3 regions of the Paenibacillus sp. P46E genome follow, and region 1 is predicted to be linked to each of the others. Evidence: riboswitches for the same ligand, from Rfam matches in the RefSeq annotation. Region 1 holds a riboswitch; each other region holds the start of a gene.

The links. Region 1 has a riboswitch for cyclic di-GMP ahead of A3849_RS01375 (transglutaminase-like domain-containing protein). Riboswitches for the same ligand answer to the same signal wherever they lie in the genome.
Region 2: another riboswitch for cyclic di-GMP. It lies ahead of A3849_RS06255 (bifunctional diguanylate cyclase/phosphodiesterase); the one in region 1 lies ahead of A3849_RS01375 (transglutaminase-like domain-containing protein).
Region 3: another riboswitch for cyclic di-GMP. It lies ahead of A3849_RS04295 (flagellar assembly protein A); the one in region 1 lies ahead of A3849_RS01375 (transglutaminase-like domain-containing protein).

The regions. Positions count from the first base shown of each region.
Region 1 is NZ_LVYZ01000002.1:471-5,079, reverse strand. Features, by position in the region: gene A3849_RS01395 (glycosyltransferase family 39 protein) at 1-1,084, shown strand, start outside; gene A3849_RS01390 (glycosyltransferase family 2 protein) at 1,289-2,278, shown strand; gene A3849_RS01385 (GtrA family protein) at 2,268-2,672, shown strand; gene A3849_RS01380 (class D sortase) at 2,746-3,399, shown strand; cyclic di-GMP riboswitch class I at 3,523-3,604, shown strand; cyclic di-GMP riboswitch class I at 3,679-3,760, shown strand; gene A3849_RS01375 (transglutaminase-like domain-containing protein) at 3,774-4,583, shown strand.
Region 2 is NZ_LVYZ01000027.1:69,702-74,310, reverse strand. Features, by position in the region: gene A3849_RS06255 (bifunctional diguanylate cyclase/phosphodiesterase) at 1-1,205, opposite strand, end outside; cyclic di-GMP riboswitch class I at 1,277-1,372, opposite strand; gene A3849_RS06250 (ABC transporter ATP-binding protein) at 1,610-3,529, opposite strand; gene A3849_RS06245 (ABC transporter ATP-binding protein) at 3,526-4,609, opposite strand, start outside.
Region 3 is NZ_LVYZ01000014.1:165,803-170,411, reverse strand. Features, by position in the region: gene A3849_RS04310 (ABC transporter permease) at 1-298, opposite strand, end outside; gene A3849_RS04305 (ABC transporter ATP-binding protein) at 288-1,412, opposite strand; gene A3849_RS04300 (FUSC family protein) at 1,715-2,815, shown strand; cyclic di-GMP riboswitch class I at 3,119-3,212, shown strand; gene A3849_RS04295 (flagellar assembly protein A) at 3,316-4,609, shown strand, end outside.

The sequences.
Region 1 (4,609 bases):
GCTGATCTATATAATGGCCCTGAGGCTCTTCAAAAAGAGTCTCTACGCCGCACTTGCCGCCGGACTGTTCGCACTCGATTTCATGCACTTCACCCAGACGCGCATCTCAACGATCGATGTCTACGGCGTATTCTTCATTATGTTGATGTTCTATTTCATGCAGCGGTATTTCACAATGAACTTCTATCGTGTACCGCTGCGCCAGACGCTGGTCCCGCTATTCTGGTCGGGTCTGTTCTTCGGAATCGGCGTTGCCTCCAAATGGATCGTAATCTATGGAGGAGCCGGACTCGCTATTATGCTGGCGCTTGGCTTGTTTGAACGCTATAGAGAATATAAAGCGGCGGGGCGCTTGCTGTCTGAGGGTAGAGTAGGGGACCAGGAGTTGAAAGCCGCCTGCCACACTGCTGTTGGGTCATTCTGGAAGAATACTATCATTACCCTGCTTAGCTGTCTGTTGTTCTTTGTAATTATTCCTGGCATCATCTATAGCCTGTCCTTTATCCCTGTACTGTCCGTCTCGGCGGATGGCTACACCTTCAAAGGCCTGATCCAAGCTCAGAAGAATATGTATGATTACCACAGCCAGCTTGTTGCCACCCATCCGTTCGCTTCTTCCTGGTGGGAGTGGCCATTCATGAAGCGGCCGGTATGGTTCTTCAGTGGGGGAGAAGGCCTGCCCGAAGGCCAGGTCAGCAGTATTGTCACGATGGGGAATCCGCTGATCTGGTGGACCGGAGTCTTTGCTATGCTGGCTGCGGTCTGGTTTACAGTGAAGCGCAAGGACAAGAACCTGTACATGATCTGGATCGGGTTCTTCTCGCAGTATGTACCGTGGATGCTGGTGCCGCGTGAGACATTCCTTTACCACTATTTTGCGATGGTTCCGTTCATGATTCTTGCCATTGTATATATCATGAAGCTGTTCGACAGCAAATACCCCGAAGCCCGCTACATGCGTTATGCCTATGTGGCCGGTGCCGCATTGCTCTTTGTATTGTTTTATCCCGTACTGTCTGGTATGCAGGTCAGTAAAGAGTATGTGGACGTTATGCTGCGCTGGTTCCCTTCCTGGGTATTCTAGTGGTCTAGCAATGTGTGTGAAGCAGCTTTATATCTTTTGATTAATATAGTAAATAACTAGGCATATGCTTCTATGGGCGGTGTTGTATGGAGCCGATCTGGAAGCATATGCTGACAAAACCTAGGTTTATGCTTCCGAAGCAAGTTTTGAACGAAGCGATTCGGATGGATGCATGGGCTCACAAAACTTTTAGGAGGAACAAAGGTGAAAGCCAGATATAGTGTAATTGTCCCCATGTTCAATGAGGAGGAAGTCATTCAGCATACGTATGAGCGTCTCAAAAAGGTAATGGACGGTTGCGGCGATTCCTACGAGCTGGTCTTCGTCAACGACGGAAGCCGGGACCGTACAGCCGAGATTATGCGCGGAGTCAGCCGTCAAGATGAGCATGTCAAGCTGATCGATTTCTCACGCAACTTTGGCCATCAGGTAGCGATCACGGCGGGGATGGATTATGCTGAAGGCGAGGCGGTCGTGGTTATTGATGCGGACCTCCAGGATCCGCCAGAGGTTATTTTGCAGATGATCGCGAAGTGGAAAGAGGGCTATGATGTTGTTTATGCCAAGCGGCTCAAACGCCACGGAGAGACTTTTTTCAAAAAAGCAACTGCGAAGATCTTCTATCGTTTGCTGAGCAGCATGACAAGTGTGGATATTCCTACAGATACAGGGGATTTTCGTTTGATTGACCGTAAAGTATGCGATGTGCTGCGCGGTCTGAAGGAGAAGAACCGTTATGTGCGAGGGCTGGTAAGCTGGGTGGGCTTCCGGCAGACCATGGTGGAATACGTCCGTGAAGAGCGTTTTGCCGGCGAAACCAAATACCCCCTGAAGAAAATGATCCGGTTTGCGCTCGACGGCATCACCTCCTTTTCCCATAAACCGCTGAAAATCGCCTCATATGTTGGCTTTTTTCTTTCCTTCTCCAGCTTCCTTTATTTATTCTTTGTTTTATTCCAAAGGGTTTTCACTTCTTGGACCGTCCCGGGCTGGGCTTCTATCGTTGGCGTCAACCTGCTGTTTAACGGTATTGTGCTCATGCTGCTTGGTGTAATTGGCGAATATATCGGGCGGATTTATGATGAGTCCAAGGATAGACCGCTGTATATCGTGCGCGAGACTAAGGGCTATGGTGACATAGATAGGGATGTAGAGCGCGCGGACATGCGGAAGGAAAGCGATTATGTTAAATAAAAAAATGAATGCAGGCTTTGTCCAGTTTTTGAAATTCAATGCCGTAGGCCTGCTGAATACATTGATTGATTTCGCTGTATTTACCCTGTTGCATTCGCTTGGTATGGTAAATACACCGGCACAGATTATTTCATACAGCACCGGTACAGCCAACAGTTTTATATGGAATAAAAAAGTGACTTTTAAGGACCACAACCGCGGGAGTCAGAACGGCTTTGACCGGATGCAACTGGTTAGGTTTATTGTACTTAACCTCGTGGTGCTGGGCATTTCGGTGCTGCTTATGCATTTGCTGACAGACCGCTTCGGTCTTCAGGTGCTGATTGCCAAAGTGCTGGTTACCGGTGTAACCGTGATTATCAATTTTTTCGGAAGCCGGAAATGGGTATTTTGAAAAGTCTACTTCAAATGTGGGGACAGTCCTTTCTGCCAGGGGCTGCACAAACTAACTTACGGAGGTGATGTTCATGCGCAAGTTCTCTTATCTTATTATTCTTGCCGGGATTCTGATTATGCTGTACCCCAAAGCTAACGAGTGGTACAACGATTGGCAGCAGCAGAAGCTGCTGGAAGAAGCTGAACAGGCATTTAGTGAAAGTGCGCCTTCAACGTCTCCGCCGTCCGATCTGAGCAAGCAGTACGCCGAAGTCACCCAGCTTCTTGCAGAGGAATCCTCTGGGGATCAGGCGGAGGCGACGGAACCCCCATCCCCTGAAATCCGGTTGGGTGGGAAGATCACAGGCATCATCCAGATCGATAAAATCAATCTGAAGCTCCCTATCCTGGAGGGCGCCACCAAAGCCAATATGAAACATGCTGCCGCTCATATGCAAGAGACTGCTGCAATTGGGCAGGTTGGTAATGCTGCGATTGCAGCACACAGATCAAGAACGGCCGGCCGGCTTTTTAACAGATTGAATGAAGTTGCGATCGGCGATAGCATATCCGTACAGACAAGTGGGCATGATTACCGCTATGTAGTATACGATATCTCGATTGTTGAACCTACGGATGTTTCCGTCTTGAATGGCCGGGGTGATGACAAAATACTCACACTAATTACTTGTGATCCATTGGTTAATCCAACCCATCGGCTGATTATCCACGCTAAGTTGTCCTAATTTCGACAAGCAGGGGCTCGAAAATCCGGTATTGTAAAAATTTTATCAATAAATAATGGGAATCTAGTGATTTAGATCTTGTATATAGAGATGAATATGGTAGTATATAACTATAAAAGCTAAGCACGATAACGGCAAACCTATCGAAAGGTAGGGACGCAAAGCTAAAGGGCCTTCCCTCAATGGATGGCAGCCAGCTACCGAATGAAGAGGCTTTTTTTGTTTAGTCTTAATATGAATCTAGTAGATCACTTTTAGAAGTGAGAACAGATAAAGCTTATACGATAACGGCAAACCTATCGAAAGGTAGGGACGCAAAGCTAAAGGGCCTTCCCTCAATGGATGGCAGCCAGCTACCGAAAGGGGTTTTATCCATGAAAAAGATCTATCTTATGTTATTGACACTGTTTGTAGTCGTCACTTCCGTCCAAGTAGGCTCGGCAGAAGCTGCCAGCACGGAAACAGGCTGGTTAAATACATCACAGCTGAACCAAGGTGTAATCGCAGTATCTTATGACGTACCGAAGGACAAACGTATTAAGCTGATGATCACCAAGGACAATAACAGCTACACTTACAATCTATATGCATCGAAGCCAACTGAAACTTTTCCATTGCAGCAAGGTAATGGCTCTTACAAGGTTTCGGTTTTGGAGAACACTACCGGCAACAAATACAAAGTTGTTTCTTCAGAAACAGTAGATCTGAGCCTGGACAATGCTAACGCCGTATATTTGAGCTCTGTACAGAATGTGAAGTGGAGTTCTTCCGATAAATCAGTTCTCAAAGCCGCCCAGTTGACAGAGGGCTTGACCACCGACGAACAAAAGGTGAAAGCAATCTACGACTTCATCGTTTCCAATGTGAAATATGACTATACTCTGGCCTCTACGGTTACGACAGATTATATTCCGAACAATGATAATACACTCATCACCAAAAAAGGTATTTGCTACGATTATGCCTCATTGTTCGCAACCATGCTTCGCAGTCAAGGTATACCTGCTAAGCTGGTAATGGGGAACACGAGCTATGTGACTTCCTACCACGCTTGGAATGAAGTTTTGATTAACGGCAAGTGGGTAACTATTGATACTACAGTCGATGCTGGACTGGGCAAGAGTAACCAGGCTACAGGATTGATTAAAGTAGCAAGCAAATACTCAGCAGCTAAGTTCTACTAATATAAGTAGAAGTGACATGAATATAA
Region 2 (4,609 bases), on a different contig from region 1:
TGATACAAACCGCCAATTATTTCACTTACTTCGCCCCTTTCTGCCCAGTTATACGGGTTCATAACGGCCAGATCATCACGAGTACTCGCAATAACCCTGTCATTCCGGTCTACGATTGTGACATTCATTAGTCTATTATTCGCCAGCTTTTTTAACTCCGTTGTAACATAGTTAAGATTTAGAACACCTACGACCGCCCCTGTAAATTCGCCGCTAATCATAATAGGGGAGCCCACAACGACAATGGGTTCGGCAACGCAACCTCTTCCAAGAAACACATCGGAAACAACGAATTGGTGTTTTTCTCTCATATATTCAAAGTAAGGCCGATCCGAGAAGTTTAAGCCAATCGTTGAATTTCCTTTGTTATTTAGTAATGGAGAGAACAGCTTTGTAACTCCGTTGCGATCAGCAATGTATGAAGTAGTAAAATCCGGATATAACGCCAGTAGATAAGCCATTTGGCGCTGCAGTGAATCCATCTCTTCCATCCTATTCTCAGCCGCCACCATCGATAAAGTATTCACTGCGGCAACATGAACTTCTCCCCACTCTGTGAGATCATTGCGGATGATAGCGGAATCTCGTTCAGTCTCTGACTTTATTTTTTCATTCATGTTGTGATACTGTTCATGACCGATCATCACCGTCACCAGAAGCAAAGTTATAAAGGCAAACGTGACAAATATGTTGAAAAGCACATCATGAAGAGAGCTCGACATCTTGCGTTTTTGGAATGATGGCCATTTAATAAGAGGCAGATAAGTAAAGATTAAACTGGAAATCAGTACATTTAAAATACCATTCACGGCATCCTTAAGCACAACCAGCAAGGAAGCGGTGAAATTCATATCCAGGGCATAACGATAGAATACCCATATGAGAGGCATCCCTAAAATCATCCAATATAGGCTATCAATAAGAACAATCCTTTTCCCTCTGTAGAAGACGCCGACAAATAAAGTTTCCAGCACAAAAACAAGCATAGCGTAAGGGTGATTCCAAAGAAACAAAGTGTAACCATTTACAATAGCCGATGCCACTAAAGCCCATTTAAGACCATATATCCGCAATATCAAAAAAGTAAATATACTACCGAAGATAAAATTGACCCCCAGCAATAGGGATAGGTTGAGCATATTACCTAGTAGTCCAAAAATAATCAGAGCTATGATAAATACAATCGACTTTTTAAATATACTCAATGTTCCCCCACCTTATGAATCAGGCCCATTGCAACAAAAAACCTCTCCCGAAAAGGAGAGGTTTCCTTGCCTTCGGTAACTGGCTGGCATAACATATCCAAATTGGAAATGTAATAGCCCCTGTAGTTTTGCGACCCCGTTTTTCAACGAGTGTGCCCTATTATTATTGAGATTATCTGAAAGAAAATACATTATTCGACATTAATCTACAAGCTGACACTAATTATAATTTATACTGCTGAGTGTTACAACCAATTTTTACATTTCTGTATGGCACCATTCATCTCAACGCCACGTATAATTCAAAACAGCCACTAAAACTAAAAAGACACCCCTTAAGGTGTCTTCACTAATACTCCATATGGAGCCGAACCGTGGCTTGTTAAATCCACAATTCGCCGATGTCACATGTTAAGATGTTTAGATACGCTGTTCTGTTCTACCACAACGTCATTATTTACCTCATAATACTGCGCTTGAGCATACCATAGCTCATGGTACTTTCCGCTCTTGTTGGAAACTAGCGCATCATGACTGCCTCTTTGAATTAGCTCGCCTTCGTGAAATACAGCAATATCGTCGCAGAAGCGGCAGCTAGATAGACGGTGCGAGATGTAAATTGCCGTTTTATTGCCGACGATCTCGTTAAATTTCGAATAAATCTCAAATTCGGCTACCGGGTCGAGTGCGGCAGTCGGCTCATCAAGGATGATAATCGGTGCATCCTTATACAGCGCGCGTGCTAGCGCAATTAATTGCGCTTCTCCACCGGAGATTTCTACACCCTTTTCGTCAAAGTCCTTGTATAAGCATGTTTCAGTTCCGCTCGGCATTGTGCTATACCGCTTCATGAAGCCCGCTTCCGTTAGGTATGCCTCAACCTTGGCCTTAGAGTAATCGACCCTGGTCGCTACATTCTGACCTAAACTGAATGAAAACAGCTTGAAATCCTGAAAAACAACCGAAAAAATCGACATATACTCTTCATGACTATACTTCTTAATGTTAATACCGTTGAGTAGAATTTCCCCTTCAGCCGGATCATATAGCCGACAAAGCAGCTTGATGAAGGTTGTCTTACCGCTTCCGTTCATACCCACAACCGCGAGCTTTCCGCCAACTTTAAATTTGAGCGATACGTTACGAAGCGTCTCCTGTTCTGACGAAGGGTATTTGAAGGAGACATTTCGAAACTCGATTTCGTAATCATTATCGCCATCAACGCATAGCGCACGCTTTTCAACGGGGAGCGAACCCTGGTACATTTTTGAGGGGATATCTAAAAAGTCGAAATAGATCCTCATACTTTCGTTATTTGCGCGAAGTACAGCGAGCTCAGTCATGAAGCTTGTAAAAGCGCCGGTAAACTGATTTATGCTTCCCACATACTTTACAATAGAACCAACCCCGAACAATCCCGCCAATGCTTTTAATCCGACAAACAGATAGACTAGGGTCGTGATCAAAACTGTCGAAATCGTAGTACTGCCCGAATATTTCATTTGAATTTTAGACAGCTTGCTAAACACCACATTAATGTCATTGTACAACGCCATAGATTCGCTTTCGATTAATGCCTTCTGATTATAGATCCGAATGTCTTTTCCTGCGCGATAGGCAGGGAGATAGTTGTTAAAATAATAATTGAATACCCGGTTGAATGAGATGATTCCACTCGCAGTTTGATGCATCTTTTGAGTCATGTTTGCATTTGCGTACATACTGACCATAACATTTGCAAGAATGCACGCCCCCAAGATCATCGAAGAGATTGATGATGATGCAAAGCCGTATATCCCCGTCAATTCGTGGCTGGCGTTTAGTGTAAACAACGAAAAAGTAAGCACTACCGAGAAGACAATGACAAACAGACTTTTGATGATCTCCTGATATGAAAAAAATAGCCTCCATATTCCTCCGCTGTTGATATTGCGGATTTCGTTAATCTTCTCTCTCAAACGGTGTGTCTCAGGATTTTCGACGCTTGTGTAGTCCATGTCTATAATTTTCTGGCTCAATCCCATTTCATATTGGTGTTTAAACTCCGCCTCTAAAGTAGAGATGAGTCTGCTCACTAATCTGATAATCAGAGCAACTATTAAATTTAATGATATGGTAATGGCAGCGTACTCGATTAAAGATTGAAAGGATTTCCCGTCGACGATACCGTCAATAATAAGCGCAGACATATAAATATTGACAAAGGGAGAGACCGCATCAAAAATCGCTCTGAGAACAATCAGAGAAAGCAGCCATGGACGGATTCGGCGGATTTCCTGCAGTCCTTTGACGATGTAGCGAATATCATCTATCAAATGCCTCATACTTCCACAACCTCCTTGTAGTAGTGACTTTGGAGGTTGAAGAGATCGGCGTATTTGCCTCCAAGCTTCATAAGTTCACTATGGTTGCCTTCCTCGATGATCTCACCATTTTCAAGAAAGAGTATTCGGTCGCAGAAGCGAGTGCTTGATAATCGGTGGGAAATGAATACCGAAGTTGCGCTTGATGTTAATTCGTTGTACTTCAAATACATTTCGTTCTCCGCAATCGGGTCGAGTGCAGCAGTCGGCTCGTCTAGAACGATGATCTTGCCACCTTTGTATAGCGCTCTTGCCAGCGCAAGCTTTTGTTTTTCGCCGCCTGATAAATCAATAGCGTGGTCGTGAATGCTTTTTAGCAGCACGGTGTTTTCTCTATTCGGCAGACTCTGCACCTTCTCATACAGCCCCGACAGCTTCAATACCTGTTCGAGTCGTTCGCTATCTATTTGCTTTTCCTCGCACAAGGCGATATTTTTCGCAATCGAAATCGGTAGTAGACTGATATCCTGGAACACAACCGACAATAGCGTGTAATAGTCATCACGACTATACTCGGTAATATTCACATTCCCTACCTTTATAACTCCCTCTGTGGATTGATATAGACCACATAGCAGTTTAATCAGTGTCGTTTTACCTGCACCATTAAGCCCTACCAGAGCAATTTTTTCTCCTTGCTTCACTTTAAAGTTTAAGTTCTTTAAGGTATCGCTTTCACTATTTGGATAGCTGAAGGAGACATGATCGAACTCAATTTCCGGGGAGCTTAATGGTAATTTCACGCCTTCTCCACGATTGAAATGGTCAGGCATATCAAGGAATTCGCGTACATCGCAAAAGCCGAGACTTGTCTTCTGAATCTCATTGTAGGAATCGACCAAGCCGAGTAGCCAGCCGGAATATTGGGAAATTAGCGCAAAGTATAGCACAAACTCCGCCACCGTAATCTCGTTCTGGGTGACTTGGTAAATCAATACTCCGTATACGATCCCGTCTCTAATAAAGGTCATCATTGCCGACAACGTATCAATGCCAAAGCCGCGTTTTTCTGTTTTCTTGATCCAGTGCATCCGATCTGTA
Region 3 (4,609 bases), on a different contig from region 1:
AAGTGGGGAGAATAATCAGCAGCAGCCACAGCTGCTTATGCTTGGTCCGTGTGAGCAGATAGGCTGCCGGATAAGCAACCAAAAGCGAGAACACCGTGATCAGGAATGCATACCAGAAGGAGTTAAGCATCATCCGCATATATACTGGTGTGAAGAAGTTAATATAGTTATCCAGAGTGAGATGTCCGTCCAGGTCAAACAGGGAATAATAGAGGACGAGCAGCACCGGCGCGATGACAAACAGCGCGATCCACAAGTAATAAGGGATGAGAACATACGACCGGCCCTTATTGTTCATGGCTTTCCACCTCGCCGTACGCTTCCAGACGTTTGTCGAATTCTTCCTCCGTTTCACCGAAACGCATAACATGAATGGCTTCCGGGTCAAAATAAAGCCCGATTTCACTGCCGACCTCGGCCTTCCGGGTGGAATGGACCAGCCACTCATGACCGGATTCATCATAGCAGCTGATCTCATAATGTACGCCCCGGAACAGCTGGGAATCTACGCGCACGCGCAGCTTGCCCTGCTCAAGTGTGGCGATTTCCAGATCCTCAGGACGAATGACAATCTCTACCGCTTCATTCCGTTTGAGTCCCGCATCGACACATTCAAACCGGTGCCCGCCCCACTCCACGAGGTAGTCATCAATCATCACACCGGGCACAATATTCGACTCTCCGATGAAATCGGCCACGAAACGGTTGATCGGCTCATCATAAATATCATTGGGCGTGCCGCTCTGTTCGATCCGTCCGCCGTTCATGACGAAGATCCAGTCCGACATCGCGAGCGCCTCTTCCTGGTCATGGGTCACGAAGATGAAGGTAATGCCCAGCCGCTGCTGCATTTCCCGCAGAATATACTGCATCTCTGTACGAAGCTTCAGGTCCAGTGCTGATAACGGTTCATCCAGCAGCAGCACCTGCGGCTCGTTGACAATGGCGCGGGCAATCGCTACACGCTGTCTTTGTCCCCCGGACATTTCATTAATAGCCCGCTGATCGTAGCCTACAAGGTTCACAAAGCGCAGCGCCTCCTGCACCTTTTGCGTGATCACATCCTTCTTAAGCTTCTTAATGCGCAGTCCGAAGGCCACATTCTCGAATACGTTCAGGTGCGGAAACAGGGCATAATCCTGAAAAACTGTATTGACCTGCCGTTCATTAGCGGGAATGTGGTTGATTAATTGGCCATTGAGAACAATTGAGCCTTCCGTTGGCTCGGCGAAGCCGGCGATCAACCGCAGAATAGTCGTCTTGCCGCAGCCCGAAGGGCCCAGCAGGGTATAGAACTTGCCGCGTTCGATCTCGAAGCTGACGCCTTTTAGTACCGGCTCTTCATCGTCGTATTGTTTAACCACCTGGTCAAAAGAAATAATAGTGCCTTCCGGGGTAGCTATAGCTAACAACCTCCCTTACCTTATGTAATTAATACAACCTATTTTACCCGCAACCTGCGGGGGACAATCGAAGTGGCATGCTCAGCGCGAGTAAGCGACAGTTCCCCCCTTCCTTCGACATACTTCCATAATATACAGCATAAAGGATAAGTCCTATATATGCGATAGCATACATTGGTTAAAATCAGTACCGGAAACTTAACAAGTTCGTAAAAATTAAGGCTCTTCCGGCCCGTTTTGCGGTGCTATAATGAAAACGGCTGAAAGTTATTTCATTTTTTCTCTTAATAACCTGAAAGAAGATGACCCCTATGAACGAAGGATTACAGGACCGCCTGGAGAAATTTGGACTGTCTTTATATATGATACGCGTTACACTGGCTGCTTCACTCTCCTGGCTGACGGTACACACCTTGTATGGAGACAGCTACTTATATTTCGCTCCACTGGCGGCGATTCTGATCACTCAGGGGAGCGTCAAGGCTTCCTTTGAAAAAGGTGTATACCGGATGACCGGCGTTGTGCTGGGCGGAATTGTGAGCTTGATCGTGGGACGATTCTTCGATGTCGGAGCACTCTCCATTCTGCTGATGCTGCTGGTTGGCATCGGAATCGCGACTGCCTGCCGGATTAATATCCAAGCCATCTCCCAGGTCGGTGTAACCTCTGTTCTGGCCCTCACCTTCTATCATGACCATTATATCGAGTGGCGGGTCGCCGAAACGCTTATCGGAGTCATTATTGCTCTAATCATCAATATGATTATCGTTCCGCCCAAGGGGTTCGTCAAGGTCAAGGGCTTGGCATTCGAAGGCAGTCTACTGCTGGCTGATGCCCTAAGCGGCCTTGCGGGTGGCGGACGGGGAGCGCCTCAGGTTTCGGATACGTTGGCACGTTCCGCTTCGCTGCTGGCGAGGAGCGAGCAGCAGCAAAAGGAGCTGCATTATACCTTAACGCATTACCAGTGCCGCAGCGAGCTTCGCGGACTCTCCCAGGCTACCGCACATCTCAAGCAAATTCAATGCTATGTCAAGGAGATCAGCTCAGAGATTGCGTTGCTGCCAACACATCATGCCGCGTCTGACTGGATGGCGGAGATCGTAAACGCCACCGCAGACTGCATCGCTCTCTATGGTACCAAAACACTCTCAGATGCCGAAAGCCAGCATCCGCTTCCCGAGTCATTGCGCCGGGCCCGCGACCTTCAGCTAGCCTGGTTCTCGGAGCTGCAGGGACAATGCTCACTGACCTCCATCCGCGATCTCGGCGCGGTCTTCTCCCACCTGAACCGGGTGCTGGAGGAAATCGAACAGGCCGACTACGTGGTGATATCAGCCGCACCGCAGAACAGCAAGACAGAGGCTACCCGCGCTATGCACTTCATACAAAAAGGACTCTCCCACAAGCTTTAGGCTTGGGAGCGTCCTTTTTTTCTGGAATATCGGCCATACTCCCCCGCAAAATCCCCTTTTAATTCAGAATTCAATAAATAGAAAAAATCCTTAATTACATTTAATTTACAATAAATCAACAATTAGCTACATTTATCATTATTTATAGTCTAAATCAATTATTCCAGTTGAAAATTCGCTACTTAAGTACTAGAATTAATGTTGTTTACTGAAGTTTTTATTGGACAGAGTGCCAGTATTGACCAGTTTTTTGTCGATTACAGTCGATTTAATGGGCCTTGTACTGAGTATATATCATTGATCTATTCCTAAAGGCAAACTGTCTGAAAGGACAGGACGCAAAGCCATGGGCCTAAGAGTACAGGTATTGCTGTTTTATGGTCGCCAGGTTGCCAATAGAGACGCCATTTGGTCGGATATCCCAAGATATCGCATCACGGCTCCATGATGTTCTTTTCTGTACAGATACCATTGATTATACGAAAAGTGAGGTTACGAGAATGCCGCAGCATATTATCGAACGTTCACGGTACGAGTTCATTGCTTCCATGCTTCTTGGAAAGCACAATCTCATGGATCTTTATTCTGTGGATGCTCAGACGTTTGGCGGAACAGACAGAGCGAAGAACGGCGTTATCATTATCCAGAACAACCAAATTTTCATCACGCCTCCTCTGCCTGGCGGCATGCCCGCTGTAATTTCAGCTGTCCATCCCGTAATCCTTAAGATCAATGGCCAAACCCTCACAGAGCCAACGCCAATCACGTCTGCAGATGATCTCACCTGGGAGATTTGCGAGAAGCCACAATACCAGATTACTGTATCCGATGATAAGCTCAAAGTGTACTTTACGCTTTACCGTGCCGAAAGATATGCCTGGAATCTGGTCAACAGTCCGGCTTCAGCCAATGTCACGGTCCGTGCAGAAATGAACCGTGATTCCTTGTTGTCCGTTCTGTCGATAGCGCAGATTATGTCTGGCTTTGAGAAAAGATCCATTGTCAGCTCGCTCAACATCCCCGCTCTCTATGAAGAACTGAACAACCCGACCTATCTTCCTGTCTGCATAGCAGAAGGCAAGGCTCCCGTACCCGGGACCAATGCGAGACTGGAGCTGCTGTTTCAGAAGAAGATAGACAATGCCTTCAAAGGGACCTGCCCTTCTGATGATGAATCCAGCCACTATGAATTCCTTACTGTAGAAGAAGGCGAAGTGTTTGCACAGAAGCTCCCACCCCAAGAGGGCCTTCCCGGATTCACCGTGTATGGCGGTGTCCTTCCCCCGCCCCCACCGCGGGACCTTACTCTATTGACCGGACACTATGCGGTACTGCTTCCAGGGGGACAGATCGCTGCCCGCTGTAAAGGCAGACCGCGCATTACCGGATACGGAACCTTTGTAAAAACGATTGATTTCCCCCAAACCTATAGGGTTCCGCAGAATGATGCCGTGGAACCTGCCACCATCAGGTTCGCGGGAGATATTATTGCAGCTCATCCTCTGAACAAGAACACGGTTATTGAAGCCCTGGGTAATGTATACATATACGGTGACGTTCACCACTCCAGAATCTCGGCAACAGGCAGTATATTTATCAGCGGCAAAGCAGTCGATAGTGAATTGTACGCCGGAGCGTTCGGCGCCGCACACCACCGTCTGTGCAGCTTTTCCGAGCTGCTGATCCAAGAGATCTCCAGTCTGAGGGAAGCCGCTAAGAACCTTGCCGAGACGGTCGAGTCCACGATGCAGACCGTTAAGTACGGCTTAGTCATTATGCTGCTGCTGGAGAGCA